DNA from 3 places in the Bradyrhizobium sp. Leaf396 genome. Region 3 is predicted to be linked to each of the others. Evidence: predicted binding sites of a transcription regulator. Region 3 holds the regulator's gene; each other region holds the start of a gene.
What was found. The regulator HrcA, encoded in region 3, represses chaperone genes, less so after heat shock. The targets are predictions, from matches to a motif close to GTTAGCACTCNCNNNNNGNGAGTGCTAAC.

Region 1: a site for HrcA is predicted at 4,631-4,659, ahead of ASG57_RS21870 (co-chaperone GroES). Genes of this name have one in related genera too.
Region 2: a site for HrcA is predicted at 3,522-3,550, ahead of groES (co-chaperone GroES). Genes of this name have one in related genera too.

Annotation. Positions count from the first base shown of each region.
Region 1 covers NZ_LMQJ01000023.1:364,418-374,958, reverse strand. The annotation lists gene ASG57_RS21900 (glycosyltransferase family 2 protein) at 1-46, shown strand, start outside; gene ASG57_RS21895 (ChbG/HpnK family deacetylase) at 43-888, shown strand; gene ASG57_RS21890 (DUF2076 domain-containing protein) at 1,002-1,811, shown strand; gene ASG57_RS21885 (L,D-transpeptidase) at 1,884-2,711, opposite strand; gene ASG57_RS21880 (protein phosphatase CheZ) at 3,026-3,811, shown strand; gene ASG57_RS21875 (hypothetical protein) at 3,913-4,434, opposite strand; gene ASG57_RS21870 (co-chaperone GroES) at 4,751-5,047, shown strand; gene groL (chaperonin GroEL) at 5,225-6,856, shown strand; gene ASG57_RS21860 (hypothetical protein) at 7,001-8,212, shown strand; gene ASG57_RS21855 (META domain-containing protein) at 8,267-8,665, opposite strand; gene ASG57_RS21850 (L-lactate permease) at 8,797-10,461, opposite strand.
Region 2 covers NZ_LMQJ01000065.1:215,683-226,223, reverse strand. The annotation lists gene ASG57_RS34035 (LysR family transcriptional regulator) at 1-425, shown strand, start outside; gene lepB (signal peptidase I) at 563-1,318, shown strand; gene groL (chaperonin GroEL) at 1,475-3,115, opposite strand; gene groES (co-chaperone GroES) at 3,164-3,478, opposite strand; gene ASG57_RS34015 (usg protein) at 3,855-4,142, shown strand; gene ASG57_RS34010 (O-linked N-acetylglucosamine transferase, SPINDLY family protein) at 4,150-5,571, opposite strand; gene ASG57_RS39555 (tetratricopeptide repeat protein) at 5,713-6,279, opposite strand; gene ASG57_RS34005 (cupin domain-containing protein) at 6,498-7,025, shown strand; gene ASG57_RS34000 (NupC/NupG family nucleoside CNT transporter) at 7,132-8,382, opposite strand; gene ASG57_RS33995 (SDR family oxidoreductase) at 8,686-9,444, opposite strand; gene ASG57_RS33990 (proteasome-type protease) at 9,470-10,228, opposite strand; gene ASG57_RS33985 (carboxymuconolactone decarboxylase family protein) at 10,445-10,541, opposite strand, start outside.
Region 3 covers NZ_LMQJ01000056.1:279,740-290,280, reverse strand. The annotation lists gene ASG57_RS30995 (DUF1330 domain-containing protein) at 1-151, opposite strand, end outside; gene pyrF (orotidine-5'-phosphate decarboxylase) at 178-888, opposite strand; gene ASG57_RS30985 (NADPH-dependent FMN reductase) at 895-1,473, opposite strand; gene ASG57_RS30980 (class I SAM-dependent methyltransferase) at 1,531-2,130, opposite strand; gene dnaJ (molecular chaperone DnaJ) at 2,219-3,355, opposite strand; gene dnaK (molecular chaperone DnaK) at 3,599-5,500, opposite strand; gene ASG57_RS30965 (hypothetical protein) at 5,894-6,835, shown strand; gene grpE (nucleotide exchange factor GrpE) at 6,923-7,540, opposite strand; gene hrcA (heat-inducible transcriptional repressor HrcA) at 7,634-8,722, opposite strand; gene rph (ribonuclease PH) at 8,883-9,596, shown strand; gene rdgB (RdgB/HAM1 family non-canonical purine NTP pyrophosphatase) at 9,607-10,242, shown strand; gene hemW (radical SAM family heme chaperone HemW) at 10,259-10,541, shown strand, end outside.

The DNA of each region.
Region 1 (10,541 bases), on a different contig from region 3:
GGACGCCTCAAGCCGGGACGCGGCGAGCAGGACGGCGGCCGAATGAGCGCGGCCGCGGACCTGCGGCGGATCTGGCTCTGCGCGGACGATTACGGCATCAGCCCGGGCGTCAATCGCGGCATCCGTGACCTGATCGAACGCGGCCGCCTCAACGCAACCTCGGTGATGATGGTGGGGCCGGCGATCGCACGCAGCGACGTCGAAGCGCTTCAATCCGCGGCCGAGACCAGCCCGCGCTGTGCGATCGGGTTGCATGTGACGCTGTCGGCGCCGTTCCGGCCATTGACGATGCACTTCCGTCCGCTCGACGGCGACATGTTCATGCCGTTCCCGAAGCTGCTGCGCGCGGGCCTCCTGCGGCGGCTCGACCGCGAATTCGTCCGCAACGAGGTCAAGTCGCAGCTGGCAGCCTTCATGGACGCGTTCGGGCGCGCACCCGATTTCGTCGACGGTCACCAGCACGTGCAGCTCTACCCGCAGGTGCGCGACGGCTTTGTCGATGCGGTCGTTGAGGCTGTGCCGAACGCCTGGGTGCGTCAGGGCGGCCGCGATCTACCGCTCAGGCAGCGGCTGGCGTCCCCCAAGGCTCTGGTGCTCGACAGTCTCAGCGCGCAATTCCGCCGCCGCGCCGGCAACGCAGGCCTCAGCTTCAATCCCGGCTTCGCCGGCGCCTATGATTTTACGCGCGCCGCCGATTTCGGCGCGCTGATGCGGCAGTTCCTGGAAGGCCTCCCCGACGGCGGTCTCGTGATGTGCCATCCCGGGTTCGTCGATGACGTCCTCGCCAGCCTCGACCCGATGACGGACGTGCGTGAACGCGAACATGCCTATCTCGCCGGCGACGCCTTCCCGCGCCTGCTGGCGGACAGCAAGGTGACATTGGGATGAGCCGGCGCAACGACAGCTTGTCGCATACGGAAATTTAATCCGGGCGACACTGTTGGGGCCATAATGGAACCCTACATCTCCTGCGCGCTTGGTTTGCGCGAAGGAGAGAGATCATGACGCCGCAGGAACGCCAGCTCGTCGACGACCTTTTTGACCGGCTTTCAAAGCTGGAAAATGCACCGCGCGATCCCGATGCGGTCGCCGCGATCTCCGATGGCCTGCGCAAGGCTCCCGGCGCCGTCTATGCGCTGGTGCAGACCACGCTGCTGCAGGACGAAGCGCTCAAGCGCGCGCATAATCGCATCCAGGAGCTCGAATCCGCTCAGGCGCCGGACCCTGCCCAGTCCGGCGGCTTCCTCGACACCATGCGCGATACGCTGTTCGGCGGGGCACCCTCACGTGGCTCGGTGCCGAACGTGCCGCCGCGCGAGCAGCGCCCGACATGGAATAGCGGCCAGGCGATGCAGCAGGCCCAGCCGGGCTACGGCGCGCCTTATGGCCAAGGTCCGGGACAAGGTTTTGGCGCCCCGCCCGCGGGCGGTGGCGGCGGCTCGTTCCTAGGTACGGCGGCGGCGGCCGCGGCCGGCGTCGTCGGCGGCTCGCTGCTGCTCTCCAGCATCCGCGGCATGATGGGTGGATCGCATCAACAGGGCTTTGGCGACAGCAATGCTCTCGGCGACCGCAGCGCTGGTGGGAGCCCCTGGGGCGGCGGCGGCGACCAGTCCGGCGGATCGCTGGCGCGCGATGCCGGCCTCAATGACATCGGCTCGAACCGCGATTCCCGCCAGGGCTTGTTCGATCAGGCGTCGAACGACGATCGGCACAACGACAACAACCAGAGCTACGACGATCACGACGACAACATGGACATGGCCGACGACGGCGATTTCGGCGACGACGACGGCGGCAGCGATTACGCGTGACGTCGCCCGATAGTGGCGCAAGCAAAGACGGCCGCCCAAGTGGCGGCCGTTTTCATTTCGAACCTCGCGCGATCACAACACCACGACCTTGGTGCCGACACTGACGCGGCCGTAGAGGTCGATGACGTCCTCGTTGCGCATGCGGATGCAGCCGGAGGAGACGTTGGTGCCGATGGTCCAGGGCTCGTTGGAGCCGTGAATGCGATAGAGCGTCGAGCCGAGATACATCGCGCGGGCGCCGAGCGGATTGTCCGGGCCGCCTTCCATGTGCCTGGGCAGATCGGGCCGGCGCGCGAGCATTTCGGCCGGCGGCGTCCATGCCGGCCATTCGCGCTTGGCCGTAATCGATTTCACGCCGGACCAGGTGAAGCCAGGACGGCCGACGCCGATGCCGTAGCGCATCGCCCTGCCGTTGCCCTCGACGAGGTAGAGGAACTTGTTCGGCGTGTCGACCACGATCGTGCCGGGACTTTCCTTGCCGTTATAGTCAACAAGTTGTTTCTCGAATTTCGGATCGAACGGACGCTGCCGCGGGTCGACGGCGTCCTGCTGCAGCGCGCCTTGCTGAATTGCGCCTTGCTGATATTCACCCTGCATCTGCGGCTCGCCCATCGGCGGCAGGCGGCGCTGATCGTAGTAAGCCGGCTGCTGCTGATATACCGGTCGCTCGGGCGCGTAAGCCGGACCGCGTCCGGGGCCGTCGCCGAACAGAAACTCGATGAAGCCGCCGCCCAGGTTCGAATTTGAAGCGACGCGCACCGGCGCTGGCGGCACCCGCGGCGCGTAGAGCACCGCAGGCGGATCGTTCGGCACGCTGTTGTCGAAGGCGCCGGCTTCGTTCACGCCGGCAATGAAGGTACAAGCGCTGCCGAGCAGCGCGACAGACATTTTTTTGAACATCGACGTACTCTGTACTGTTTCGTCTAGATCACACACCCCGTAGACGGTGCCTGGCTGATCGGCGCCCGCGACGTGGTCAATAAAAGGCAAAAGCCGTTTTGTTTGGTAAACGGAACGAGCGTTTGGATTCACCACGTCGCGAGCGACGGCGCAATTTGGCAATCAGCGTTTATTTTCCATGAACGTCGCGCGTCCATGGTTAATCGCCGCTTGCGCAGCGTCGCGCGAAGCCGCCGAGCGGTTCCGGCTGTGAACTTCGTGTTAAATCGCTTCTGCCTACAAAGACGCGTGAGTGAGGTGGGGGGAGTATCCTGATGGCTGTTCACCGCAAGCGTTTTCGTGTCGAGGATATCGTTGCTGGCGAGATGCCCGTTCTAGACGTGACTGAAGAGGTACTCCCGATGCATAGCGAGATCATGGCCGAGCTGCGTGCGATCCGCGCACAGATGGCGAAGGGCCTCGCCGCGGCTCCGCTGTCCGGCAGCGCAGCCATGGCGGCGATCGACGCCTCGACGGCTCACGAGCTCGCCGAAGCGCGTGCCATGCTCGACACCTACCGAGCGCAGATCGAGCAGTGCGAGAAGCTGAAGGTCGAGCTCGACCTCATCCACGACGCCATCGATCGCACCAAGCGCGAAATCGCAACGTTGCACGGCAAGAGCTTCGACGGCGGGGAGATGGCCAAGGTCAATGGCGAGCTCGGCGCGGTGGTCGGCGGCACCGAGCAGGCGACCCAGCAGATCCTCGAGGCCGCGGAATCGATCGACCAGGCCGCCAGCGCGATGTCCAAGGTCGACTCGGCCGATCAGCAGAAGCGGCTCGCCGACGACATCCAGGAACGCGTCATCTCGATCTTCGAAGCCTGCAACTTCCAGGACCTGACCGGCCAGCGCATCAGCAAGGTCATGAACACCATGAAGTTCATCGAGCAGCACATCAATGCGATGATGGACATCTGGGGCGGCGTCGACGCGATCAAGGCCCATGTGCCTGCGCAGGTCGACAACCGCAGCGACGACGAGAAGCTGCTCAATGGCCCGAAGCTCGCCGGCGACGTCGGCCACGCCTCGCAGGACGACATCGACGCGCTGTTCGACTGAGCGGTCGCGGATACGGAATGACGAGAAACAAAAACGCCGGTCCCAGGACCGGCGTTTTGCTTTGAGCGAAGCAATGACGAGGGGTTAGGCCGGAGGCCACCTCACGCCCGGGGCGCGCAGCGGACGTAGACCATGTTGCCGTAGCGGGTGGCGGCGTCCTTGTCGATGAAGCGGGTGATCAGGACGCGGCCGTCGAAGGAGATGATCTCGCGGTCCTGGTCGCCGGGGGTCGGACCGGCGGGACCGATGTAGTTCTTGCCGCTCGGAGAGCCCTTGAGCCGCAGTTCCTGCGGCGTCGCCTGGTCGGCGAGATGCATGATGACGCCGCCGGAGGAGCCGGCGGTGATCACGTAGGGGTTCTTGCATTGGGCGCGCGCGGCGGCTTCTGTGCGAGCACGGTCGGCGGGGTTCTGGAACGAGGCGAGGCCCCAGCGGCCGACGATCTCGTCGGCGCGGATGGTGGCGGGCATTTCCGGAGCCACGCCGGGCTCGGCTTCGGGCGGCGGCGGGGAGGACGTCAAGGACGGCAGGTTGAAGCCGCCGCCGCAGGCTCCCAGCAGCAGCGCCAGACAAGAGGCGGCGGCCAGATTGGCAACCGTGCGCGCGTGAGCCGAACTGATCATGGCATTCCCCCCGAACAAGACCATGGCCGCACCCCTCCCGCAGCCAAGCGCAAAACTGCTGCCGGAGCAATGACGTCCTTCTGTACGCCGACACCCCGAACGAGTTTCCAATGCCACCATCCTATATCCGCCTCAACAACCGCTTAACCACCTTTGCTTGACAGGATCGCGGCCAAGCCATATTTCCGGGCCCACTATTAGCACTCGGAAAGCCCGATTGCTAAGCGCGCCGTTCGATTCTCGATGAGAGGGTGGACGGAAGCGCCGCCCCACCGACTTCCACTATTTCCTAAGCGAGCCTCCAAAGGGAAACGTCATGGCTAAATCCAAATTTCGTCCGCTGCATGACCGTGTCGTGGTCAAACGTATCGACGCCGAGGAAAAGACCAAGGGCGGCATCATCATTCCCGACACTGCCAAGGAAAAGCCCTCCCAGGGCGAAATCGTCGCCGTCGGCCCCGGCGGCCGGGACGAGACTGGCAAGCTGATCCCGATCGACCTCAAGGTCGGCGACCGCGTGCTGTTCGGCAAGTGGTCGGGCACCGAGGTCAAGATCGACAACGAAGAGCTCCTGATCATGAAGGAGTCGGACATCATGGGCGTGCTGGCCTAGGGCCATTCGCCTGAACGGCCGCTGAATATCGTCTCGTCATGCCCGGGCAGAAGCGCGTCTTCGCGCTAGACGACCCGGGCGTCCAGCACGTTTCGCAACATGATGGATTGCCGGGTCAAGCCCGGCAATGACGAAGAAGAAGCGGCAAGACACATCACGAACACGAGGGATTGAGAGATGGCTGCCAAAGACGTCAAATTCTCCGGAGACGCGCGCGATCGCATGCTGCGCGGCGTCGACATTCTCGCCAACGCCGTCAAGGTGACGCTCGGCCCGAAGGGCCGCAACGTCGTCATCGAGAAGTCGTTCGGCGCGCCCCGCATCACCAAGGACGGCGTCACCGTCGCCAAGGAAATCGAGCTCGAGGACAAGTTCGAGAACATGGGCGCCCAGATGGTGCGTGAGGTCGCCTCCAAGACCAACGACCTCGCCGGCGACGGCACCACCACCGCGACCGTGCTGGCCCAGGCCATCGTGCGGGAGGGCGCCAAGGCAGTTGCGGCCGGCATGAACCCGATGGACCTCAAGCGCGGCATCGACTCCGCCGTCGCCGCCGTGATCAAGGACATCGAGAAGCGCGCCAAGCCGGTCGCCTCCTCTTCCGAGGTCGCCCAGGTCGGCACCATTTCGGCCAACGGCGATGCCGCCATCGGCAAGATGATCGCCCAGGCCATGCAGAAGGTCGGCAACGAGGGCGTCATCACCGTCGAGGAGAACAAGTCGCTCGAGACCGAGGTGGACATCGTCGAGGGCATGAAGTTCGACCGCGGCTATCTCTCACCCTACTTCGTCACCAACCCCGAGAAGATGACCGCCGAGTTCGAGGACGCCTACATCCTCCTGCATGAGAAGAAGCTCTCGGGCCTCCAGGCCATGCTGCCCGTGCTCGAAGCGGTGGTGCAGTCGGGCAAGCCGCTCGTCATCATCGCCGAGGACGTCGAGGGCGAGGCGCTGGCCACCCTGGTCGTCAACCGCCTGCGTGGCGGCCTCAAGGTCGCCGCCGTCAAGGCGCCGGGCTTCGGCGACCGCCGCAAGGCCATGCTGGAGGACATCGCGATCCTCACCGGCGGCCAGCTGATCTCCGAGGAGCTCGGCATCAAGCTCGAGAACGTCACGGTGAAGATGCTCGGCCGCGCCAAGAAGGTGGTGATCGACAAGGAGAACACCACGATCGTCAACGGCGCCGGCAAGAAGCCCGACATCGAGGCCCGGGTCGGCCAGATCAAGGCCCAGATCGAGGAGACCACCTCGGACTACGACCGCGAGAAGCTCCAGGAGCGCCTCGCCAAGCTCGCCGGCGGCGTCGCGGTGATCCGCGTCGGCGGCGCCACCGAGATCGAGGTCAAGGAGAAGAAGGACCGCGTCGAGGACGCGCTCAACGCCACCCGCGCCGCGGTGCAGGAAGGCATCGTCCCCGGCGGCGGCGTCGCGCTGCTCCGCGCCAAGAAGGCCGTGGGCCGTCTCACCAACGCCAATGACGACGTCCAGGCCGGCATCAACATCGTGCTGAAGGCGCTGGAAGCCCCGATCCGCCAGATCTCCGAGAACGCCGGCGTGGAGGGCTCGATCGTCGTCGGCAAGATCCTGGAGAACAAGTCCGAGACTTTCGGCTTCGACGCCCAGAACGAGGACTATGTCGACATGGTCGAGAAGGGCATCATCGATCCCGCCAAGGTGGTTCGCACCGCGCTGCAGGACGCCTCCTCCGTGGCCGGCCTCTTGGTGACCACCGAAGCCATGGTCGCCGAAACGCCGAAGAAGGACGCGCCGCCCGCCATGCCCGCCGGCGGCGGGATGGGTGGCTTCTAAGCCTCCACCCCACGACATTGATTGCGAAGGCCGCCTCCGGGCGGCCTTCTTTTTTGCCGACCTTCCCCTTTCGCTTTCCGATTCAACCAGCGGCCAAAACCCACTACGGTGGCGCGCCGATTCGATTGCGCGAGGATTTCATCGATGCGTGCGCTTCTGGTTTGTTCGACGGCCGTCGTGGCGGCCCTGCTCGCCGTTTGGCCGGATCGGGCCCCTGCCCAGATGAAGCTGTCGCCGAAGGCGACAGCACCGGGCGGAACCGAGACGCGCTATTTCACCTCGATCGACGGACTGATGGACGGCAATGCCGACGTGATCCTGAAAGAGACGCGCCAGGGCAAGAATGTCACCGCGGCGGTGCTCGATGTCTGTTACCCGATCGCCAGGAATTCCGACCGCAAGGACCGCTTCGTCGTCAATCTCCAGGTCGCGGGGCAGACGTTGACCGGAACGACGCAGAGCCTTGGCGAGAAGTCGCCGGTCAGCGTCAAGCTGACGCGCAAGCAGTCCGGCGACACGTTTGAATTCCGCGGCCAGATCTCGATCGGCCAGGCCGTGACCGAGGTCACATCGCCCGACAATTCCGACCTCAGCGAAAGGGAATTCCTGGACAACCAGACCTCCGACGACGGCATCACCTCCCAGCCGAAGGACTTCACGGACGTTTCTCCGGAAGCGATTGCGGTCAGGGTCAAGCTCGACGCTGCGACGGACTTCCTGAAGAGCCTGAAGGGCCAGGAGGTCGAGGTGACGCTGGCGAGCCTCAGCGTCGGCTGCGATGCACTGCGCGCGGGCGAGCAGACCATCAACATGTCGGTCGATCCAGAGCGTGCGGGCGCGCTGCTGGCCAAGTTCAAGGCGATGCCGGGCGTCACGGCGGCAGGTTGGACCGCGGGCATGACCGAGATGGACCGGACCATCCGCTTCCCCGCGGCGGACTGGCGCGAGGGCGACAAGATCAACAAAGCCAGGCTTGCGACTGCGGTGGCCAACGTGCTGAGCAGGACACTCGCCGCAAAGCCGGTCTCGCAGGACTTCGATCCCGCAACGGGCAAGCTCAAGCTGGTGTTCAAGCGGCCCAATCAGGATTTTCCGGCGCTCGAGCTCACCGACACGATCGAGGTCGCAGGGCTCGTATCGCCGGACAAGCCGGGCTCCACCGACAAGCTCATGCTCTGGATCGGCAGTCCCGCCACCACGACTGCCGACGAGAGCGGCGGCGCCAAACTCAATCTGTCCGACGACGCGAGCCTGGACGAAGAAGGCGATCTTCCCGAGGACAACGGGTCGATCGAGGCGCTTGCCCGGGAGCTGAAGGGCCAGCACTGGGACGCGGACAAGTCGGTGTGGAAGTGACGTAGTCTATTCCGGGGCGACGCCTCAGGCGTCGAACCCGGAAGGACCTGACGGTCAATTCCCCGTCGTGCGAAAACGCAGCGGTTTCGGGCCGATCAGCGTGAGCACGTCGCCTTGGCGCGTCCAGGTCTCGACGCTGCCGAGCGCTGCCAGGAGTTCGTCGTCGGCCCGGGCCCGGGCGGGCGGGCAGGAACGGTCCTGGATCTGCCCGGGAACGAAGATCACGGTGTTGCCGGCGACCGAGAACTGCCCCTTGCCGCCCTTGCACCAAAGCTCCAGCACAACCTCGCCGTGGTCGCCGATCTCGATGTTCGGTATCCGCTTCGAGCCGGCTTGCGGCAGCGCTTCCAGCGTCATTTCGGTACCGAACGGAAACCCCTCCTGGGCACGCGCGAATGTGGACATCGCGAGCATTGCAACCGCGGCACACATCAATCGTTTGAGCGAAACCATGAAACCCCTGGACCGACCTGATTCGCGGCACCTTCTATAAGACGGCCGCGTCCTTGAGAAGGTTCGCGCAGATGCAAAGATCCCCGCGAGGGGATCCTCGCGGGGATTTGCGTCGTCAGCGACATCGATCGCTACTTCAGCACCAGCTCCGTGAACGGCCAGACATAGGCCTGCAGCGTCACGAGCACGCCGACGAGGCACGCCAGCACGATCGAGTGCCAGAACACGAAGCGCAGGATAGTGCCCTCATGGCCGTACCAGTTGGTGGCGGTGGAGGCGACCACGATCGATTGCGCATCAATCATCTTGCCCATGACGCCGCCGGAGGAGTTCGCCGCCGCCATCAGCACCGGCGACAGGCCAAGCTGCTCGGAGGTGATCTTCTGCAGGTTTCCGAACAGCACGTTGGAGGCGGTGTCCGATCCCGTCAGCGCCACGCCGAGCCAGCCGAGCAGCGTGCCGAAGAAGGGATAGAGCACGCCGGTCGCCGCGAAGGCGAGGCCGAGCGTGGCGTCGACGCCGGACAGGCGCGTCAGCGTGCCTATCGCCAGCATCGCCGAGATCGTGATCAGCGAGATCGCGCACAGCCGGATGGTGCGGCCGTACTCGGCCGCCAGCTTGCCGGGACCGACCCCCATCAGGATGCCTGCGATGATCGCAGCGATCAGCATGCCCGTGCCGGTGAAGGACAAGTAGGTGAAGGCGAACACCGCACTCTCTTTCGTCGGGCCCGGCGCAACCGGCGGCATCTTGTTGATCATCTGGTGCAGCTCGGGCACGGGGTAGTTCCAGACGAAGATCGAGTTCGCCCACGCCTTGAAGCCACCGTTGCCCCAGATCAGCATCACGATGCAGACGATGATCCAAGGCAGCAGCGCGCTGAACAGCTCGCTCTGCGTCAGCGGCGTCTTGTCGAGCGGCCTTGCCGCCGCCATGGTGGCGGCCGATTCATCATTGCCGCGCAACGCCGGCGACAGCCAGAGCTGCTTCGGCTGCCACACCTTCAGGAACAGGATCAGTGCGCCCATCGAGATCAGCGACGCGCCGATGTCGACGATCCAGGGATTGATGTAGTTCGAGATCACGAATTGCGGGACGGCAAACGATATGCCGGTAACGAAGATCGCCGGCCAGACGTCCTTCATGCCCTTCCAGCCCGCGAATGCCCACACCACCCAGAACGGCACGATCAGCGAGAAGACCGGCAATTGCCGGCCGACCATCGCACCGAGGATGTAAGGATCGATCCCGGTGACGGAGGAGAGGCCCTGGATCGGCGTACCCAGAGCGCCATAGGCGACCGGGGCGGTGTTGGCGATCAGCGACAGGCCGGAAGCTGCGAGTGGCGAGAAGCCGAGACCGATCAGGACCGCGCCGGTGATCGCGACCGGCGTGCCGAAGCCCGAGGCGCCCTCGAAAAATGCGCCGAACGAGAAGGCGATCAGCAATAATTGCAGCCGCCGGTCCTCGGTGACACCACCGACCGCGCGCTTCAAAAGCTCGAAGCGCCCGGTGGCCACCGTCACCTGGTAGAGAAAGATGACGTTGAGAACGATCCAGCCGATGGGAAAGAAACCGGTCACGACGCCCAGCACCGAGGCGCGGATCGACATGTTCGCAGGCATGGTGAAGACGAAGATCGTGATCAGGTTGGCCACGATCACGGCAATAATGGCCGCGATATGCGCCTGGACGCGCCCGCTCGCGATCAGCACCAGCAACGTGACGACGGGCACCGCCGCCGCGATCGTCGACAGCACCGGGCTGTTCAGCGGATCATAGACTTGATTCCACATGGTCTTTCTCCCCACGCATGTTTGTGGCAGGCGGCCCGCGTGGAGAGCCGGTCCTGCTTGAAGCTGAAGCGATAAAGCCT
Region 2 (10,541 bases), on a different contig from region 3:
TCGCCATTCGCCTGCGCAAGCCGGAGAAGGGCGACTTCACCATCTCCAAGCTTGGCGAGGTCAGGCTGTATTTCCTCGAGCCCGCGGACCGCAGCGGGATCGAGCCGGTTGCGTGCGTCTATCCCGACGAACTCGACGCGATCCCGGAGCAGCAATTCTTACGGTCGAAACGACTGAAGAACGCCCGTTGCATCACCGACAATGTCCGCATCATCCGCACCATGATCCAGTCGCATCTGGCCATCGGCGTGCTGCCCGAGTACAGCTGCGGCCTGCTGCTCGCCGACCGCAGCCTGCGCGCCACGTTGCTGCCGAGGCGCCGGGACGTCTGGCTCCTGGTGCAGAACCACCTCAAGCGCGATCCGGCGGCGCGGCTCACCATCGAATGGGTGCGGCAGTGCTTCAGGGATATTTCCCAGGGCTGACAGCCCGGCGACGTTCACGGCCCCGCGTTGAACGCAGCCTGCTCGACGTGCGACAAATTTCGGAATTCGCAGGAGATTGCGCATGCGCGCAGGAGTTGCCAATCTCGCGATGACATGATTTTGACCAGGGCAGTTGCATGACTACGTGTCAGGACACGATCCGGCCGCCCGCGCGGCGAGCGGCACAATCCCGGGAATGGAGGGCGATCGTCATCCTGATCCTGCTGATCCCGGTGCTATGGTCGCCGCCGTTCCTGTTTCGCTACTTCCTGTATCAGCCGTTCAACATCCCCTCGAACTCGATGGCGCCGGCGCTGACGGTGGGCGACTACGTCTTCGCCGCGAAGCATGCCTACGGCTACGGCCGCTATTCCGTCCCCTTTGCGCCATCCTGGATCTCGGGCCGAGTCCTCGCCGCCGATCCGGAATATGGGGACATTGTCGTATTCCGCTCCTCGAAGGATACCGCGACCGACTTCGTCAAGCGCGTGGTCGGGCTGCCCGGCGACCGCATCCAGATGCGGCGGGGCCGGCTTTTCCTCAACGATCGTCCCGTGACGCGTGTCGCGCAGAAGAAGGCACAGGTCGGCGACACGTGCGGCGTGGATGACGACGCGACGGCGAAGCTCTGGCGCGAGACGCTGCCGAACGGCGCGTCCTACGTGACTCTGGACTGCGGCGACGACGACAACCTGGATAATACCAGCGTCTTCACGGTGCCGGCGGGCCATATCTTCGTGCTCGGCGATAACCGTGACAATTCCACCGACAGCCGCATGCCGGGGATCGGATTCGTCCCGATGGACAATCTCGTCGGCAAGGTCACGCGGATCTTCTGGTCGCTCGACGAGGACGGCGAGCCGCGCTTCGAGCGGCTGGGCAAGGTGGAGTGACGGCCCCTCATTCCGGGGCGGCGGGGTCGATTGTGCCGCGCTGTCATTCCGGGCTGGCGCCCAAGGGGACGCGCCCCGGAGTGACGTTCCATGAAACAAAAACCCCGGCATCGCTGCCGGGGTTTCGCATTTCGTCGTTTGCCTGAAAGGCTGGACTCAGAAGTCCATGCCGCCCATGCCGCCGCCCGGAGGCATCGCCGGACCGGCGCCGCCCTTCTTGGGCAGCTCGGCGACCATGGCTTCCGTGGTGATCAGGAGCGCGGCCACCGAGGCAGCGTTCTGGATCGCGGTGCGGACCACCTTGGTCGGGTCGATGATGCCCTTCTTGACGAGGTCGGCATATTCGCCGGTCTGGGAGTCGAAGCCGTAATTGTAGGTCTTGTTCTCCAGGATCTTGCCGACGATCACCGAGCCGTCTTCACCGGCGTTGATCGCGATCTGGCGAGCCGGAGCCGACAGCGCCTTGCGCACGATCTCGACGCCGGTCTTCTGGTCGTCGTTCTTGGTGCGCAGGCCCTTGAGCTGCTCGGAGGCACGGAGCAGGGCGACGCCGCCGCCCGGGACGATGCCTTCCTCGACCGCCGCGCGGGTCGCATGCATCGCGTCATCAACGCGATCCTTGCGCTCCTTCACCTCGACCTCGGTCGCGCCGCCGACGCGGATCACCGCGACGCCGCCCGCGAGCTTGGCAAGACGCTCCTGGAGCTTCTCACGGTCGTAGTCCGAGGTGGTCTCCTCGATCTGCGCCTTGATCTGGGCCACGCGCGCCTCGATGTCGGCCTTCTTGCCGGCGCCGTTGACGATCGTGGTGTTCTCCTTGTCGATCATCACCTTCTTGGCGCGACCGAGCATGTTGAGCGTGACGTTCTCGAGCTTGATGCCGAGATCTTCCGAGATCGCCTGGCCGCCGGTCAGGATCGCGATGTCCTGCAGCATGGCCTTGCGGCGATCGCCGAAGCCCGGAGCCTTGACGGCCGCGACCTTGAGGCCGCCGCGCAGCCGGTTCACGACGAGGGTCGCGAGCGCTTCGCCTTCGACGTCCTCGGCGACGATCACGAGCGGCTTGCCCGTCTGCACCACGGCCTCGAGCAGCGGCAGCAGCTCGTTCAGCGAGGAGAGCTTCTTCTCGTTGATGAGGATGTAGGCGTCGTCCATCTCAACGCGCATCTTGTCGGCGTTGGTGACGAAGTAGGGCGAGATGTAGCCGCGGTCGAACTGCATGCCCTCGACGACGTCGAGCTCGGTCTCGAGCGACTTGGCTTCCTCGACGGTGATGACACCCTCGTTGCCGACCTTCTTCATGGCATCGGAGAGGAACTTGCCGATCTCCTGGTCGCCGTTGGCCGAGATGGTGCCGACCTGAGCGATCTCCTCGTTCGAGGTGACCTTCTTGGAGTTCTTCTGGAGGTCCGCAACGACGGCTTCGACCGCGAGGTCGATACCGCGCTTGAGGTCCATCGGGTTCATGCCGGCGGCGACGGACTTGGCGCCTTCCTTCACGATTGCCTGGGCGAGCACGGTGGCGGTGGTGGTGCCGTCGCCGGCCGCGTCAGCGGACTTGGAGGCGACTTCGCGCACCATCTGCGCGCCCATGTTCTCGAACTTGTCCTCGAGCTCGATCTCCTTGGCGACGGTGACGCCGTCCTTGGTGATGCGGGGAGCGCCGAACGACTTGTCGAGCACGACGTTGCGGCCCTTCGGACCGAGCGTGACCTTCACTGCATTGGCGAGGACGTCGACGCCGCGCAGCATCTTGTCGCGCGCTTCAACCGAGAATTTGACTTCTTTGGCTGCCATCTGGAATTTTCCTTGAGTGGTGTTTGACTGGGGGGAGGAGAAGGGCTCTTAAGCCGCCTTCTTCTTGGACTCGCTGACTTCGAGAACGCCCATCACGTCGCTCTCCTTCATGATCAGCAGGTCCTGGCCGTCGATCTTGACCTCGGTGCCGGACCACTTGCCGAACAGCACGCGGTCGCCGACCTTGAGGTCGATCGGGATCAGCTTGCCGGACTCGTCGCGGCCACCCGGGCCGACGGCGACGACTTCGCCCTGGGAGGGCTTTTCCTTGGCAGTGTCGGGAATGATGATGCCGCCAGCGGTCTTCTCTTCTGCGTCGATGCGCTTGACCACGACGCGGTCGTGAAGCGGACGGAATTTCATGCAGTCCTCCTAAGCATTTGCACGAGTTGAGGATTTTGAGATTGTTAGCAATCGTTGCCCGCGAGTGCTAGCACGAGCGAGGCTCAAATAGGACAGGAATTTTGCGGGGGCAAGGGTTTGTAGCAGAAAAATTAGCAGCCGACAGTTCGCACTGCCAGGATCTCTCAGCCATCGTTAACCGAGGCCGAGGCCGTATTAGCACGGAGCGGCATCTGCTGCTAACGCATTGAATTTCAACAGCTTGTTAAACTTTTGGGCTTGAGATGGATTGTCAGTTTGCGTCACATTTCTCGTCTGTGAGCGCATCGTTTCCGGGTGGCTCCCGGGGCACGGATCAAGCCACCCCCTGAATGCGCTCCTGCAAAGGAGGTTTGGCATGGGACTGCGCGTTGGGGGTGTTTCCGACGATTTCCGGAAGCAGATGCTGGGATACGGACTGACGACGGCACAAATTCTCTATCGGATGCCGGATCATCCGTCGCTGCTCCAGACCTATGTCTGGCAGAACTACGACATGTTTCCGAAATTTCCGGCGCTGAAGGATTTCCTGGCATTCTGGCAGGAGAAGCTCGACGGCCCTCTCCACTCGGTCACGGTGGCGCATTCCAAGCTGATCAAGCCCGCCGAGCTGCGCGCGGTGGACGGCGTATTCCGGCTGCATTGAGCAGAGATCAGGCGCAATCGCGGCAGTACCGTTTCCACATCGCGCGGTAGGCGTCGTCCACCGCGCGCGCGTAGGAGACGGGGTCGCCGGCGGCAGCATCTCTGATCCGTTCCGGCAATTCGCGGCGCAGCTGCGAAACGTCGCCGATCCCAAATGCGCGGATTGCCGCGATGTCGGCATATGTCTGATCGCAATCGGCGACCCAGTCCGGCAGGCCAAGCGCGGTCAGGATGGAGCCCGCCGCACGGCCGGGCAGGCTGTTGCCGAGCTTCGCCACCACCGGCACGCCCATCTGCAAGGCTTCCCAGGTGCTGACGCCGCCGTTCTGCGGGAATGTGTCGAGGCAGATGTCGATGCGATTGAACGACGCCAGATGCTCGTCCCTCGAAGTGGCCCCGAGCAGCTCGACCCGTTCGGCTGGCAGGCGGCAAGCTGCAAACCGCGCCAGCAGGTTGTCGCGCACCAGCCGATCGTCCAGCGCAAAATCCTTGATCAGCAGGCGCGAACCTGGCACCCGCTCGAGAATCCTGGACCAGACGTCAACCGCCTCGTCCGAAATCTTGCTGATGCGGGTGAACACGCCGAACGTGACGAAGCCGTTCGAGAGAGCCGGCGCCCCCGCCCGCGCGATCCCGGCCGGCAGCGGCGCCAGGGTCACGAAGCACGGCAGATCGATGACGGTCTCCACAAACAGATGGCGGACCGCGACAGGAATCGCGACGGGGTCCGAGAAGAGATATTCGATCGTCGGCAGTCCGGTGCCGGTGCCGTGGCCCCATCCATGAACCTGGATCGGCGCCGGCTTGCGCGCAAACACGCCGAGGCGGTTGCCTCTGGTGTGGCCGGACAGGTCGATCAGGATATCGACGCCATCGGCGCGAATCTGAGCGGCGAGGCGATCGTCGGTCCATTGCGCGGCGTCGCGCCAGCGATCGGCCATTCCTTCGAATTCGCGCGTCGTGGCGTCGACCCTCGACGAACATGAATAGCACACGATCTCGAACCGTGCCCGGTCGTGGTGTTGCAGGACCGGCTTGAAAATGAATGCCGCTGAATGCGCGTTGAAATCCGACGAGACGTAGCCGAGCACCAGACGGCGATCCGGATCGCAGCTGTTGTCGTACGGGCCCGCCGCTTCTGATGCGATTTTCGCCCCGACCCGCTCCCACCAGACTTGCCGCGCTTGCTGATGCTGCTCGACAGTCGCGTCCGCCGCAAAGTCGAGCGTGAAGATCTTGCTGGAGATGGCGCTCTGAAGGTCAGGCTGGATGTCGAGGGCTCGGTCGAAACTTGCGAGCGCTTCATCGACCCGGCCAAGTCCGGCAAGACATAGGCCCTGCACCAGGTGAGCTTGCGCGGAATCGGAAGCAAGCGCCAGGGCCGTCGCGCAATCGGAATAGGCGCGGGCAATTTGCTTGACTTGGAGCAAGACACTGGCCCGCGAGAGCCACCCATTCGCGTCGTCGGGGGCGAGGGCGATTGCCCGATCGCAGTCCGCCATGGCCTCGTCAAGCCGGTGCAGCTCGCGCCATACGACGGAACGGTTGGCAAGCGCGGCGGCATAGTCGGGCTAGATCGCGAGCGCGCGATCGAGGCTTGCGAGAGCTTCGTCATAGTTGCGCAGTCGGCAGAGCGCAGAGCCGCGGCCGTTGTGGGCTTCGGCAAGAGTTCCGTCGATTGCAAGCGCCTTGTCGTAGCTCTCGACCGCGTCCTGGTGCAGATCGAGCGCGGCGCTCGCGTTGCCGAGATTGGCAAGGGCCGCGGCGTAGTTGGGTCGCAAGGCGAGAGCCTTTCGATAGCTCTCGCGGGCCTCATCGTGACGCTTCAGCCCGTTCAGGGCGATGCCCAAGCTCATATGAGCTTCGGCAGAGCGCGGATCCACGGCAACCGCCCGGCTCAGCAGGGCTTCAGCCTGCTGAAAGTTCTTTGCGTCAGACTCGAGAGCGCCGAGCATGTGCAGCGCGATGAATTGGGTAGGCGCGATCTGCAGGAGCTCGCGATAGGCAGCTCTGGCCTCGGGGAGGCGTCCCTTCTTGTGCAACTCGAGCGCATGCCCGAGCAATGGCAGAACTACGCCCTTTTGCCGTTTGTGAAGCCGGGCATTCTGAAACGCACGCTGACCGACGCTGTTGCCCATGAATCATTCCCCCAAGATCTCCTGGCGAGACTAGTTCAGCGAGCGAGCGAAGACGAGACGAGCGCCGCTCGCCACGACAGCTTGGGACAAGCTACGATCTGCTGAGCAATCGAATGACTGGCTCAAGCTTGGCGATTGCTGCCTCGCCCCGGACTGGATAGTCTGCCTTTCGGGTCGTGCCCGTCCGGCGGACGCGGCTCAGATCAGGGAGGCAAACAATGGCCAAGCACAAGGCATCGAGACCCGCAATGAAGACCGCGTTGAAGAAGCGGAGCGGCGCCAATGTTGCGGCGCGATCCTCGGCGCGCAAGGCGGTGAAGGCGAAGCCGCGTACCGTCGCTCCAAAGAAGCCCGTGCGGCCGAAGCAGCGCATCGCCATCAGCCATCACCGCGAGGAGGACTTCAAGGCCGACGGCCTGCGTGCCTACGCGAAGTACCGCGATCTCGGCATCGCTGCGGCAACGCACGGCCTCGCGCAGGCGCATGTGATCCGGCTGCAGGGCCCGTGCAATCCTGCCGAGGTGTCGAAGCTGCACTTCCACGACGTCGAGTTCCAGATGGTCTACGTGCTGAAGGGCTGGGTGAAGACCTATATGGACGGGCAGGGCGAGACCTTGATGAAGGAAGGCAGCGCCTGGACCCAGCCGCCGAAGATCAAGCACATGATCCTGGATTACTCGGATGACGTCGAACTGCTGGAAGTGATTCTGCCGGCTGAGTTCAAGACGGTGGAGTTGAAGGCGTAGGTGCTCTTCCTGTCTTTCCCCGGATGCACACCGGATTGCTTCGTGGAGCCTGTCGTCGGGCCGCGCGCTGCGCGGACCCGTTGGCTCGCAATGACGAGCGGGGAGCCTACGCCAACACTCCCACCACCGCGCCCATCAAGCACGTGGTCAGCGTCCCCGACACGATCGACTTCAAGCCCAGTGCGTTGATCTCCTCGCGCCGTTCCGGCGCCATCACCCCCAGGCCGCCGATCATGATGCCGAGGCTGGCGAAATTGGCGAAGCCGCACATCGCATAGAGCATGATCAGGCGCGAGCGCGGGTCGAGCGCTTCGGGCGGCAGCTTCGAGAAGTCGACATAGGCGATCAATTCATTGAGCACGGTCTTAGTGCCCATCAGGCTGCCTGCGGCAATCGCCTGATCCCACGGCAGTCCCATCAACCAGCATACCGGCGCCATGACGAGGCCGAGCAGGCGCTGCAGCGAGATCGGGGCACCGCCGAGATGCGGCAGCAGGCCGAGCATGGCGTTGACGAGATAGACCAGCGCCACCAGCACCAGCAGCATGGCGACAATGTTGAGCAGCAAATCGAGGCCGGCGGTGGTGCCCTTTACGATCGCATCCATCGTGCCGGACACGTCCATCTCGGGATTCTGCAGAGCGCCGCCGGTGCGCTTGTCGGAGGTCTCGGGCACCATGATCAGGCTGACGAGGATCGCGGCCGGCGCGCCCAGCACCGAGGCGATGACGAAATGCGCGGCGGCGTCGGGGATGAGGGGCGCCAGCAGCGTCGCATAGAGCACCAGAACGGTACCGGCGATGCCCGCCATGCCGCCGGTCATGACCAGAAACAATTCGCTGCGGGTCATCTGTGCCAGATACGGCCGCACGAACAGCGGCGCCTCGACCATGCCGAGGAAAATGTTCGCGGCGGTTGACAGTCCCACCGCGCCGCCGACGCCCAGCGTCCGCTCGAGCAGCCAGGCCATGCCGCGCACGATCGGCGGAAGGACGCGCCAATAGAACAAGAGCGTCGTCAGCACGCTCATGACCAGCACGATCGGCAGCGCCTGGAACGCCAGGATGAAATCCGCGCCCGGCACCTTCAGATCGAACGGAAGGGTGCCGCCGCCGACATAGCCGAACACGAAGGCGGAGCCGGCGCGGGAGGCCGCGGAGATCGTGCCGACCGCCTCGTTGATGGCGCCAAACGCATGCGCCACGACCGGCAGCTTCAACAACACGATTGCGGCGACGAAGGTCACGACGAGGCCGATCGCGGCCTGCCGAGCCGATACCGCCCGGCGGTTTTCGCTCAGCACCCAGGCGATCAGCAGCAACGCGAAGATGCCGAGTGCAGATTGCAGCCGCAGCATGATGTCCCCAAACCCTCAACGATTATGGCCGTGCAAACGCCGAAGGCAATGCCGTCGTGGCGCCGCCTTCTCCACGTCATTGCGAGGAGCTCTTGCGGAGAAGCAATCCGGAAATCTCACCGCGGACGCAGCCCGGATTGCTTCGCGGAGCCTGTCATCGGGCCGCGCTTCGCGCGGACCCGTTGGCTCGCAATGACGATTGTTGAGATAATCTGCGGACTTAGCTCGCGCCACCCCGCAGCGGGGCAAGCAGTAGACGCCTCTTGACGCCTACTGTGCATGAGGTTGTTTTCGCGCTTTGGGTCAGCCCCGTCCGACGAACGGCATCTTGGTTGCCATCACCGTCATGGTCAGCACGTTGGCATCGAGCGGCAGGCTGGCCATGTAGGCCACGGCGTCGCCGACCGCCTTGGCGTCCATGCGCGGCTCGTGCTTGGTCGTACCGTCGGGCTGCAGCACGCCGGGGCCGTTGACCATGCGATCGGTCATTGGCGTCGCGGCGTTGCCGATGTCGACCTGGCCGACCGCGATGTCATACATGCGGCCGTCGAGATTGGAGGCCTTGGTCAGGCCCGTGACGGCGTGCTTGGTCGAGGTATAGGCGGCAGAGAACGGCCGCGGCGCATGCGCCGAGATCGAGCCGTTGTTGATGATGCGGCCGCCGCGCGGGGTCTGGTCCTTCATGATGCGGAAGGCGTGCTGGGTGCACAGGAACGGGCCGGTGAGGTTGGTGTTCACGACCGCCTGCCATTGCTCGAGGCTGAGATCCTCGAAGTTCACGGCGGGCGCGCCCATGCCGGCATTGTTGAAGAGCAGGTCGAGGCGGCCATAGGTTGCCTTCACCTTGTCGAACAGCGCGGCGATGGAATCCGGCTTGGTCATGTCGGCGGTGACGCAAAGGCTTTTTCCCGCGGGGCCGAGCTTCGCGGTCTCCTCGAGCATGTCGAGCCGGCGGCCGGCGAGCACCACGGTGAAGCCGGTGTTCATCAGCGCCAGCGACGCCGCTCGGCCGACACCGGTGCCGGCGCCCGTCACCAATGCGATCTTCTTCGCTTCACTCATCGTTTCCTGCCTTTTCTCGAGCTGTTCAGGTCTTGGGTTCTTTGTCGTTCTTGTAAGGCGGGCGCGGAATGTTCTGATGCGCCGCGCGCAGGGCTGCCGACCAGCGCGAGCGCAGATCGTGGAAATAAGGCTCGCCCGCCTCGATACGGTGGTTGAGATCGGCCTCGCAGGCATCGTTGCGCACCACCAGCACGTCGATCGGAAGGCCCACGCCGAGGTTCGACCGCATGGTCGAATCCATCGAGATCAGGCCGGTCTTCAGCGCCTCGTAGAGCTCGACATCGTAGTGCATGGCGCGATCGAGCACCGGCTTGCCGTATTTGTGCTCGCCGATCTGCAGGTAGGGCGTGTCGGTGGTACACTCGATGAAATTGCCGGCGGTGTAGACCATGAACAGGCGCATGCGTGCCCCCTTGATCTGGCCGCCGAACAGGAAGGAGACGTCGAAGGAGACGTCTTCGGATTTCAGCGCCGGCCCTTCGGTCGCATGCACCGCCCGGATCGCCCGCCCGATGCGCTGAGCGGCCTGGAACATGGTCGGCGCGTTCATCAGCGTCTCGACCTCGCCCGTGTTCGGGTCCTCCAGGCCCTCGGTCAGGGTCGAGAGCACCGACTGGCTGATGGCGAGGTTGCCGGCACTGGCGATCGCCATGATGCGCTCGCCCGGCTTGGAGAAGATGTGCAGCTTGCGGAAGGTCGAGACATTGTCGAGGCCGGCATTGGTGCGGGTGTCGGCGATCATCACCAGACCGTCCCGAACCAGGATTCCGCAGCAATAGGTCATTTCCAGTCCCCGAACGCGTTTGCGCGGAATTACTAGCCAATTTCAGGGGGCCATGAAACCCCCGATTCCCGCGGGGGAAAGCTGTCATTCCGGGGCGCGACGAAGTCGCGAGCCCGGAATCCATTGGGCTGCGGCACTGGTGGATGAATGGATTGCGGGTTCGCGCTACGCGTGCCCCAGAATGACAGGCAAGGTACGCTGCTGCGACCGCCGACCTCAATCCGCGCCATCGACCAGAAACGCCTGGTCGACCGGGACGCCGAGCGCCGTGACCAGCCGGTTCGTCTCGGCGGCCATGCCGACGATGGCGAGC
Region 3 (10,541 bases):
GGCTGGCGCCTTCGACGGTGGTGAACTTGCCGGCGCGGACAACGAAACGGCCGCCCCATTTCTTGAAGATCGGACCGTTGGCGACCGCGTAGGGCTTGTAGCCTTCGTCATTGCTCACGTCGACACGCCCGATCCAGTAGCCCTTTGCCATCGTTGTTCTCCCTGTTGTGTTGGCGGTTAGCCGAGCGCCTCGGCGATCTCTTCTTGGATAGCTTCAGCGGCCGCCTTTGGGTCCGCCGCTTCCACCACCGGGCGCCCGACGACGAGATAATCCGCCCCCGCAGTGATCGCACGGCCCGGTGTCATGATGCGCTTCTGGTCGCCGCTGGCTGCGCCGGCCGGACGAATGCCGGGGGTGACGAGGCTCATCTGGTGACCGACGATCTTGCGCAGGCTCCCGACCTCCTCTGGCGAGGACACCAGGCCGTCGACGCCGAGCACCTGAGCCTGCTGCGCGCGTGCCTCGACCAGCTCCGACACGCTGAGCCGATAGCCGGCCGCATGCAAATCGTCGTCGTTGTAGGACGTCAGCACCGTGACGGCGAGGATCTTCAGGGCGGCGCCGCCGCGGCCTTCGACGGCGCCCTTCATGGTCTGCGGATAGGCGTGCACGGTGACGAAGGTGGCGCCCAGCTTGGCCACGCTCTCCACGCCGCGCGTCACCGTATTGCCGATGTCGTGCATCTTGAGATCGGCAAACACCTTCTTGCCCCTGTTGGCGAGCTTGCCGATCAGCGGCAGGCCGCCGGCATAAGCGAGCTGATAGCCGATCTTGTAGAACGAGACGCTGTCGCCGAGCTTCGCGATCATCGCCTCCGCGGCATCAACGCTCGGCAGATCGAGCGCAACGATCAGGCGGTCCTTGGGGACGATCTCGGCTGGCCTCATGTCACCTCACATCATGCGTTGGGAAACGTCGATCAATTGTCGCACAAGCTCCTTCAGCGCGGCGATATCGTTCTCGTTCTTCAGCCTGTCCATATCGTCATAGGCCTGGTCGGCAAAGGCGAGCGTGAGCTGGCTGGCAATCACGTTGGCTTGGCAGGAGGAGAGGATCAGCCGCAAGGCCTGGAGCGCGCGGGCTGCTCCAAGCCGGCTCTGTGACGCGCCGGCGAGCGCGAAGACGCGGTTGCGGAACACCTCGCCGCGCGCCTCGTGCAGCTCGTGCACGCGGCTGACCCAGTCGATCGCATTCTTGAGTAGCGGCGGCACCGAGGCGTTGTATTCCGGCGTGACGAACAGCACCCCATGATGGGCGCCGATCATGCGCTTGAGATTGATGGCGTGCTTGGGCACGCCGGATTTGGCTTGAAGATCGCCGTCATAGATCGGCAGCGGAAAATCGGCGAGCGAAATGCGGGTGACGTCGACGCCGGCCTGAGCGAATTCATAGGCGGCAACCGCTGCAAGCTTCGCATTGTGCGAGCCGGTGCGCAGCGAGCCGGGAATGATCAGGATCTTGGGAGCCGACATCCAATCCCACGCGTTCGGCGAAACGAGCACGCCGCGCAAGGAAGGCCGCCGGCGGAATTAGTCCTTGCGATACACCCAGACGCGGGCGGGCGGAAGGTTCATCCAGATCCGTTCCGACGCCTCTGTGGACACGCCGGGCAGCGATTTCGGGATGGGCGGCACCACCGCATAAGTAAATTGGATGAACGGCGCACCGGGCGCAAGCGCCGCGAAGGCGTCGCGGATGAGCCGCAACCGCGTCAGCATCGGCTTTGTGACCAGCGGCAGGCCCGAAACGACCGCGCCAGCCGGCGCACTCAAGACGTTCCAGAGCGTGTCGCGCAGGCGGTAGGCGTCGCCCTGCACAACCTTGGCCTGCGGGTAGCGGTCGCGCAGCAGCGCGCAAAAGCCGGGATTGTATTCGACGAGGACGAGACGCTTCTGGTCCACGCCGCGCTCGATCAGCGCGGAGGTGATGGCGCCGGTACCGGGTCCGAGCTCGACGACCGGTGCGTCGGAGTCGACATCGACGTAGTGAGCCATGGTCCGCGCCAGCAGCTTGCCCGACGGCATCACTGCGCCCATGTGCAGCGGCTTTTCGATCCACGACCTGAGAAAGCGCACCTCGTCATCAAGACGAGGCTTCTTCAACGCACGCGCGGACGATGGCAATGGCATGTCGGGACCGGACGGGACCGCGGGACCGCGGCGTGTCAGAAAATGGTCATAAAGACGTATAGGCCGAAGGCGGCACGGTCAAGACGAGTCAGTTCGCCCGATTACCGAAGAAATCCTTGACCTTGGCGAAGAAGCCCTCGGATTCCGGCTGCGTATTGCCGGAGGAGAGTTTCTCGAATTCGGCCAGCAATTCCTGCTGCTTCTTGGTGAGGTTCTGCGGGGTCTCGACCACGACCTGAACGTACATGTCGCCCATCTGGCGCGAGCGCAGCACCGGCATGCCCTTTGATGCGATGCGGAATCGGCGACCCGATTGGGTTCCTGGCGGCACCTTGACCTTGGTCTTGCTCTTCTCGATCGTCGGCACCTCGAATTCGCCGCCGAGAGCGGCGGTCACCATCGAGATCGGCACACGACAATGCAGATCGGCGCCGTCGCGCTGGAAGAACTGGTGCTGGGCCAGCGAGAGGAAGATGTAGAGATCGCCGGGCGGTCCGCCGCGGACGCCGGCCTCGCCCTCGCCGGCGAGCCTGATCCGCGTGCCGTCCTCGACGCCCTGGGGAATGTTGACCGACAGCGTACGCTCGCGCGTGACGCGCCCCTGGCCCGCGCAGGACGGGCAGGCATCCTCGATCATCTGGCCGCGCCCCTGGCAACCGGGACACGTACGCTCCAGCGTGAAGAAGCCCTGCGACTGCCGCACGCGGCCCGCGCCGCCGCAGGTCGAGCAAGTCTTCGGCTTGGTGCCGGCCTTGGCACCGGTGCCTGAACAAGCCTCGCAGGTGACCGAGACTGGAATCTCGATCTGCGCAGTCTTGCCGCCAAAGGCTTCCTCGAGCGTGATTTCCATGTTGTAGCGCAGGTCGGCCCCGCGCTCGCGGCCGCCGCGGCCGCGCTGTCCGGCCATGCCGAACAGGTCTTCGAAAATGTCGGAGAAAGAGGAGGCGAAGCCCGCGCCGAAACCTGCAGCGCCGCCAAAACCGCCGCCCTGCTCGAACGCGGCATGGCCGTAGCGGTCATAGGCGGCGCGCTTGTCCTTGTCCTTCAGGACCTCGTAGGCCTCGTTGATTTCCTTGAACTTGACCTCGCTGGTCTCATCCCCCGGATTGCGGTCGGGATGGAATTTCATCGCCAGCTTGCGGAACGACGATTTCAGCTTGCCTTCATCGGCATCGCGTTCGACTTCCAGGGTCTCGTAATAGCAGCGCTTGGTGGACGTGGACATGTTGAGCTCGGTCTATCCAATCGCGATTTCAAGTCGGAGCGAAACGACGTCGCCACGCGGCTATATGGGCAGCCTCCTGCCTTGCGGCAGAGGACAGCATGGCGGCGTCCAGCATTACGATGGGGAATTGATCGGTCGCAACGGGCACTCGTCCCGAGCCCGACACGGTGGCCTCCCCCGCGAGGGAGGAGGCCGACAGCGCGTGTGGGGTCCAAGCCGCCCGCATGATCACCCTCTCGGGGCTTAAGCGGACTTCTTGTTGTTCTTGTCGTCGTCGACTTCGGTGAATTCCGCGTCGACGACGTCGTCCTGGGCCGCATCCTTCTTGGCGTCGGCTTCGGCCTGCTGCTTGTACATGGCCTCGCCGAGCTTCATCGAAGCCTGGGCCAGCGTCTGGGTCTTGGCCTTGATCGCCTCGGCGTCGTCGCCCTTCAGCGCTTCCTTGAGATCGCTGACGGCGTCCTCGATGGCGCGGCGCTCGCTCTCGGCGACCTTCGAACCGTGCTCGGCAAGCGCCTTCTCGGTCGAATGCACCAGGCCATCGGCCTCGTTCTTGGCGGTCACGGCCTCGCGGCGCTTCTTGTCCGCCTCGGCATTGGCCTCGGCGTCCTTGACCATCTTCTCGATGTCGGCTTCCGACAGACCACCGGAGGCCTGGATGCGGATCTGCTGCTCCTTGCCCGTGGCCTTGTCCTTGGCCGAGACGTTGACGATGCCGTTGGCGTCGATGTCGAAGGTCACCTCGATCTGCGGCATGCCGCGCGGGGCCGGCGGAATGCCCATCAGATCGAACTGGCCGAGCATCTTGTTGTCGGCCGCCATCTCACGCTCGCCCTGGAAGACGCGGATGGTGACGGCATTCTGATTGTCTTCAGCCGTCGAGAACACCTGGCTCTTCTTGGTCGGGATCGTGGTGTTGCGGTCGATGATGCGGGTGAACACGCCGCCCAGCGTCTCGATGCCCAGCGACAGCGGGGTCACGTCGAGCAGCAGAACGTCCTTGACGTCGCCCTGGAGCACGCCGGCCTGGATCGCAGCGCCGATCGCCACGACCTCGTCCGGGTTGACACCCTTGTGCGGCTCCTTGCCGAACAGCTGCTTCACGACCTCCTGGACCTTCGGCATGCGCGACATGCCGCCGACCAGAACGACCTCGCCGATCTCACCGGCGGTGACGCCGGCATCCTTCAGCGCTTTGCGGCAGGGCTCGACGGTCTTCTGGATGAGGTCATCGACCAGCGCCTCGAACTTGGCGCGGGTGAGCTTCATCGTCAGATGCTTCGGGCCGGTCTGGTCCGCGGTGATGAAGGGCAGGTTGATCTCGGTCTGCGTCGTCGAGGACAGCTCGATCTTGGCCTTTTCAGCGGCTTCCTTCAGACGCTGCAAGGCGAGCTTGTCGTTGCGCAGGTTGATGCCCTGCTCCTTCTGGAATTCATCGGCGAGATAGCCCACGAGGCGCATGTCGAAATCTTCGCCGCCGAGGAAGGTGTCGCCGTTGGTCGACTTCACCTCGAACACGCCGTCGCCGATCTCGAGGATGGAGATATCGAAGGTGCCGCCGCCGAGGTCATAGACGGCGATCGTGCCGGCCTTGGTCTTGTCCAGGCCATAGGCGAGCGCAGCCGCGGTCGGCTCGTTGATGATGCGCAGCACTTCGAGGCCCGCGATCTTGCCGGCGTCTTTCGTCGCCTGGCGCTGGGCGTCGTTGAAGTAGGCGGGAACGGTGATGACGGCCTGGTCGACCTTCTGGCCGAGATGGGCCTCCGCGGTCTCCTTCATCTTCTGCAGGATGAACGCCGAGACCTGCGAGGGCGAGTAGGTCTGGCCGTCGGCCTCGACCCAGGCATCGCCGTTGGAAGCCTTCACGATCTTGTACGGGACGAGCTTCTTGTCCTTCTCGACCATCGGGTCGTCGTAGCGGCGGCCGATGAGGCGCTTCACGGCGAAGAAGGTGCGCTCGGGATTGGTGACGGCCTGGCGCTTGGCCGGCTGGCCGACGAGGCGCTCACCGTCATCGGTGACGGCGACGATCGACGGCGTCGTGCGCATGCCTTCGGAATTCTCGATGACTTTGGCGTTCTTGCCATCCATCACGGCGACGCACGAATTCGTGGTGCCGAGGTCGATCCCAATGACCTTTCCCATGGTCCTGATATCCTTCTTTTTGCGGCAGGTTGGCTGGGCCCAGAAGGCACCCGAACCGAAACCCCCTAAGATCAAACATCCGCGATATTGCGATGATTGAGGCTCATATAGGAGGGGGGTAGGGGCCCGCAAGGACCGAACCTACGTTTGTGCCGCGAAAACATCGGGTTTTGGAAGATGATATCCGGGCTCCACCGCCCTTGCGGGTGAGGAATTATTAACAGGTTCGCCCTTCGGCAAGCCCCCGCTACCGCAACCGGCCCGCCCTGTCGCGGCGAGGCCAAACCCGCTAAAAGGCGGACCGGCCGGAGAACCGGTGCAGCTGCTTCGCGCGACAAAGCGGCCCGGTAGCCGACCATCGAACGGCCTCAATGTGAACCAATCAGAGTGCCCATGAAGCTGATCCGCCCCCTCGCCGCGCTCGCCCTCCTCGCCGCAACAGCGTTTCCGGCCTTCGCCGCCGACGCCGTCTTCCCGCCCGGCTTGCGTCTCGGCATGGTGCCGTTGATCGGGCTCAGCACGGCCAAGAGCTTTCCGGGCTTCGAGAGCGAGGACGGCAGCGTCAAAGTGCTGATCACCGAGTTGCCGCCGGCGGCCTATGGCGAGGTCGCGAGCGCCTTCAACTCCGGTCCCGCCGGCGTCAATGGCGTCAAGCAGGACAAGATCGAAACGCCCGCGGGCCTGGCCTATTTCACCACCGAGAGTGGTAAGGCCGGCGATACTCCGGTGAAGCGCTATTCGATGATCGTGCCGGGCGCCGGGTTCTCCGGTTATGTCGCGGTGCAAATTCCGGAGAATGCGACCAAGATCTACACGGATGAAGCGGTGCGGCAGATGTTCGCGAGCACCGTCACCCGCAGGCAGGTCTCGGCGGAAGAGCAGATCGCGCTGATGCCGTTCAAGATCACCGATCTGGCCGACTTCAAGGATATCCGGACGCTCGCGCCGGGCTCGAGCATCATCCTGGCCGACGGCGATGAGAGCATCGGTTACGAGTCGAAGCCGTTCATGATTCTAGGCGTGATCGGCGCGACCCCGCAGCAGCCCGACGACCGCGCCCGCTTCGCGCAGGAGGCGGCACTGCAGATTCCCGGCGTGCGCGAATCGCGCATCACCATGTCCGAGCCGATCCGCATCAACGGCCAGCAGGGCTTCGAGACCCGGATCGACGGCGTCAGCGGCAAGGACAAGATCCCCGTGACCGTGGTGCAGTGGATCCGCTTCTCGAGCGGCGGCGCCTCGCTGCGCATCATCGCCAGCGCCCCGCGCGAGCAGTGGCTGCCCGCCTTCACCCGATTCCGCGCCGTGCGCGACGGGATTCAGCCGAAGGGCTAGGCCAAGGCGGCATCGAATCCTCGGTGTCGCCTAAATAGCGCGAGCCGCCGAGCAACCCCGCGGCTCCTCACCATGAGGATCCGAGACTCAGTTCGGCGCGCCGCTCGACTCATTGTTGTTGGCCGCGGGCGCCGCCTTCGCGCCGCCCTTGGCAACGCCGACCAGCGCCGGGCGCAGCACGCGCTCGCCGATCGTGTAGCCGGCCTGCATGATCTGCACGACGGTGCCCGACGGCACCGAGGCATCAGGCACTTCGAACATCGCCTGATGGAAATTCGGATCGAACTTCTGCCCCTGGGGATCGAGTTTCTTGACACCGTGCTTCTCGAGCGCGCTGTGCAGCGAGCGCTCGGTGAGCTCGACGCCTTCGATCAGCCCCTTCAGGCCGGCATCGGCATTGGCGCGCGCCTCCGCCGGGACGGCATCGAGCGCGCGCTGGAGATTGTCGGCGATGTCGAGCACGTCGCGGGCAAAGCCGGTGATGCCGTAGAGGCGGGCGTCGGCGACTTCCTTGCTGGTGCGCTTGCGCAGATTTTCCATCTCGGCCAGCGTCCGCAGCATGCGGTCGCGCGCTTCAGCCGCTTCCTTCTGCAACGTCTCGACCGAACCGGGCTCGGGATCGTCCGGCATGATGTAGGGTTTCGACACCACGGGCTCGCCGGTCGCTGCAGTCGTGTCTTGAGGTTGCCGGTCTTGCTCGGTCATCGGCTCTAATCTCGAACTGTTTCAGGGATGTTGGCCCGGATATCGTGCCTAAACTCGCGAAAATCAAGCGCCCGTGATCGGCGGAAACGCCGGTCAGCCCCCCAGAAGGCGGCTGACGATCCGTGCGGCGTAGTCCACGGTCGGGATCACGCGGGCATAATTCAGTCGCGTCGGGCCAATCACGCCGAGGACGCCGACGATGTGGCCGGCGGCATCCCGATAGGGCGAGATGATGGTGGACGATCCCGACAGCGAGAACAGCTTGTTCTCGCTGCCGATGAAGATGCGCACACCCTCAGCGGTTTCGGCCCGGCCGAGCAGGTCGATGACGCCGCGCTTGGTCTCGAGATCGTCGAACAGCAGGCGCACCCGCTCCAGGTCCTCCAGCGCGTGCAGATCTTCGAGCAGATTGGCATGGCCGCGGACGATGAGCTGGCGATCCTCGTTCTCGCCGCCGGACCAGCTGGCGATGCCGGCCGAGATCACTTTTTGCGTCAGCTGATCCAGCTCGGCGCGCGCAGCGCCGAGAGCAGTCTCGAGCTCGAGCCGCGCCTCGGCCAGCGTGCGGCCGCGGATGCGGGAATTGAGGAAATTGCCGGCCTCGGCGAGTGCCGAGGAGGGAACTCCGGGCGGCAGCGTCAGCACGCGGTTTTCGACCTGGCCGTCCTCGCCGACGAGGATCACCAGCGCCTTCTCCGGTTCCAGGCGGACGAACTCGATATGCTTCAGCCGCGCATTGGATTTTGGCGTCAACACGACGGCTGCGGCGCGGGTCAGGCCCGACAGCCGCATCAGGGCCTGGTCCAGCGCCGCCTCGACCGACTGCGCCTCGCCGACGGAGGAGAGCTGGCTCTGGATCGACTGCCGCTCGGCCTCGTTGAGGTCGCCGACCTGCATCAGGGCGTCGACGAAGAAGCGCAGCCCCAATTCCGTCGGCAGCCGGCCGGCGGAGGTGTGGGGCGCATAGATCAGGCCGAGCTGTTCCAGATCGGCCATGACGTTGCGGACCGAGGCCGGCGACAGCGGCATGGCGATCAGGCGGGAAATATTGCGCGAGCCCACCGGCTCGCCGGTCGCGAGATAGCTTTCGACAATTTGACGAAAGATGTCGCGGGAACGCTCGTTGAGCTGGGCAAGGCCTGCGCGCGGCGCGATCAGATGGATCGGATCGTGATGGGCCACAGACGGCAACTCCTCTCAGGTGCTCGTAATTTGTCCATCCGGACCGCTTCTGACAAGCGCGGCGTTTGCGGCCTCCAGGGGTGAAAAAGCCTTGCCGCCCATCCCTGCCGCACCTACAAGCACCGCCAGCAGCCTTTCCCGCGAGTTTTGGAGGATTCCCATGCGGCCAAGCCGCCGTGCGCCCGACGAACTGCGCCCCGTGACGCTGGAGCGGGGCGTGGTCAAATATGCGGAAGGTTCCTGCCTGGTGAAGTTCGGCGACACCCATGTGCTGGTCACCGCCACGCTGGAGGACCGCCTGCCGCCGTGGCTGAAAGGCCAGGGGCGCGGCTGGGTCACCGCCGAATACGGCATGCTGCCGCGCGCGACCTCGGAGCGCACCCGCCGCGAGGCCTCCGCCGGCAAGCAAAGCGGCCGCACGGTCGAGATCCAGCGCCTGATCGGCCGCTCGCTTCGCACCATCATCAATCTCGAAGCGCTCGGCGAGCGCCAGATCACGGTCGATTGCGACGTGCTTCAGGCCGACGGCGGCACCCGCACGGCCTCGATCACCGGCGCATGGGTCGCGCTTGCCGACTGCATCAACTGGATGAAGGCGCGCAACATGGTCAAGGCCAACGTGCTGCGCGACAACGTCGCCGCGATCTCCTGCGGCATCTACAACGGCACGCCGGTGCTCGATCTCGACTATGCCGAGGATTCGGAAGCCGAGACGGACGCCAATTTCGTGATGACGGGCGATGGCCGCATCATCGAGGTGCAGGGTACCGCGGAACGCGAACCGTTCACGGAAGCCGAGCTCCTGGCGCTCATGGCGCTGGCCCGCAAGGGCGTCGCGCGTCTGGTGGACTTGCAGAAACTGGCTGTGGCGTAGTCAATAGGCCATGCACCGCCGAATCACGGACAAGCTCGTCATCGCGACCCACAATCCCGGCAAGCTCGCCGAGATGAAGGAGCTGCTTGCGCCGTACGGTATCGCGGCGGTATCGGCCGGCGAGCTCGGCCTGACCGAGCCCGAAGAGACCGGCAACGATTTCCGCAGCAACGCCGCGATCAAGGCGATCGCGGCGGCGCAGGCAACCAAGCTTCCCGCCTTCGCCGATGATTCCGGCATCGTCGTCGACGCGCTCGACGGCGCGCCCGGAATCTACAGCGCGCGCTGGGCCGGCCCCTCCAAGGATTTCAACGCGGCGATGGCGCAGATCGAGCGCCTGTTGCAGGAGCGCGGCGCCACCACGCCGGACAAGCGCACGGCGCACTTCGTTTCCGCGCTCTGCGTCGCCTGGCCCGACGACCATCTCGAAGAGGTCGAGGCCCGCGTCGACGGAACGCTGATCTGGCCGCCGCGCGGAAATGCCGGATTTGGTTATGACCCGATGTTTCTGCCCGATGGTCACACGCGCACCTTTGGCGAGATGACCAGAATCGAAAAGCACGGCCTGCCGCCGCTCGGTCTCGGCCTTTCGCACCGCGCCCGCGCCTTCGTCAAACTGGCGGAGATCTGCCTTGAGCCGCGCTAGAGCGTTTTCGAGCGAAGTGGATACCGGTTCGCGCCAGGAAAACGCGTCGAAACAAGGATCCGAGGCCTTCGGCGTCTACGTGCACTGGCCGTTCTGCCTGTCGAAGTGCCCCTATTGCGACTTCAACAGCCATGTCCGCCACGCCGCGATCGACGAGGCGAGGTTCGCCTCCGCTTTTGCTCGCGAGATCGCAACGACCGCCGAGCGTGCGCCCGGCCGCCAAGTCACCTCGATCTTCCTCGGCGGCGGCACGCCGTCCTTGATGCAGCCTGCAACGGTCGGCGCGGTGCTCGACGCGA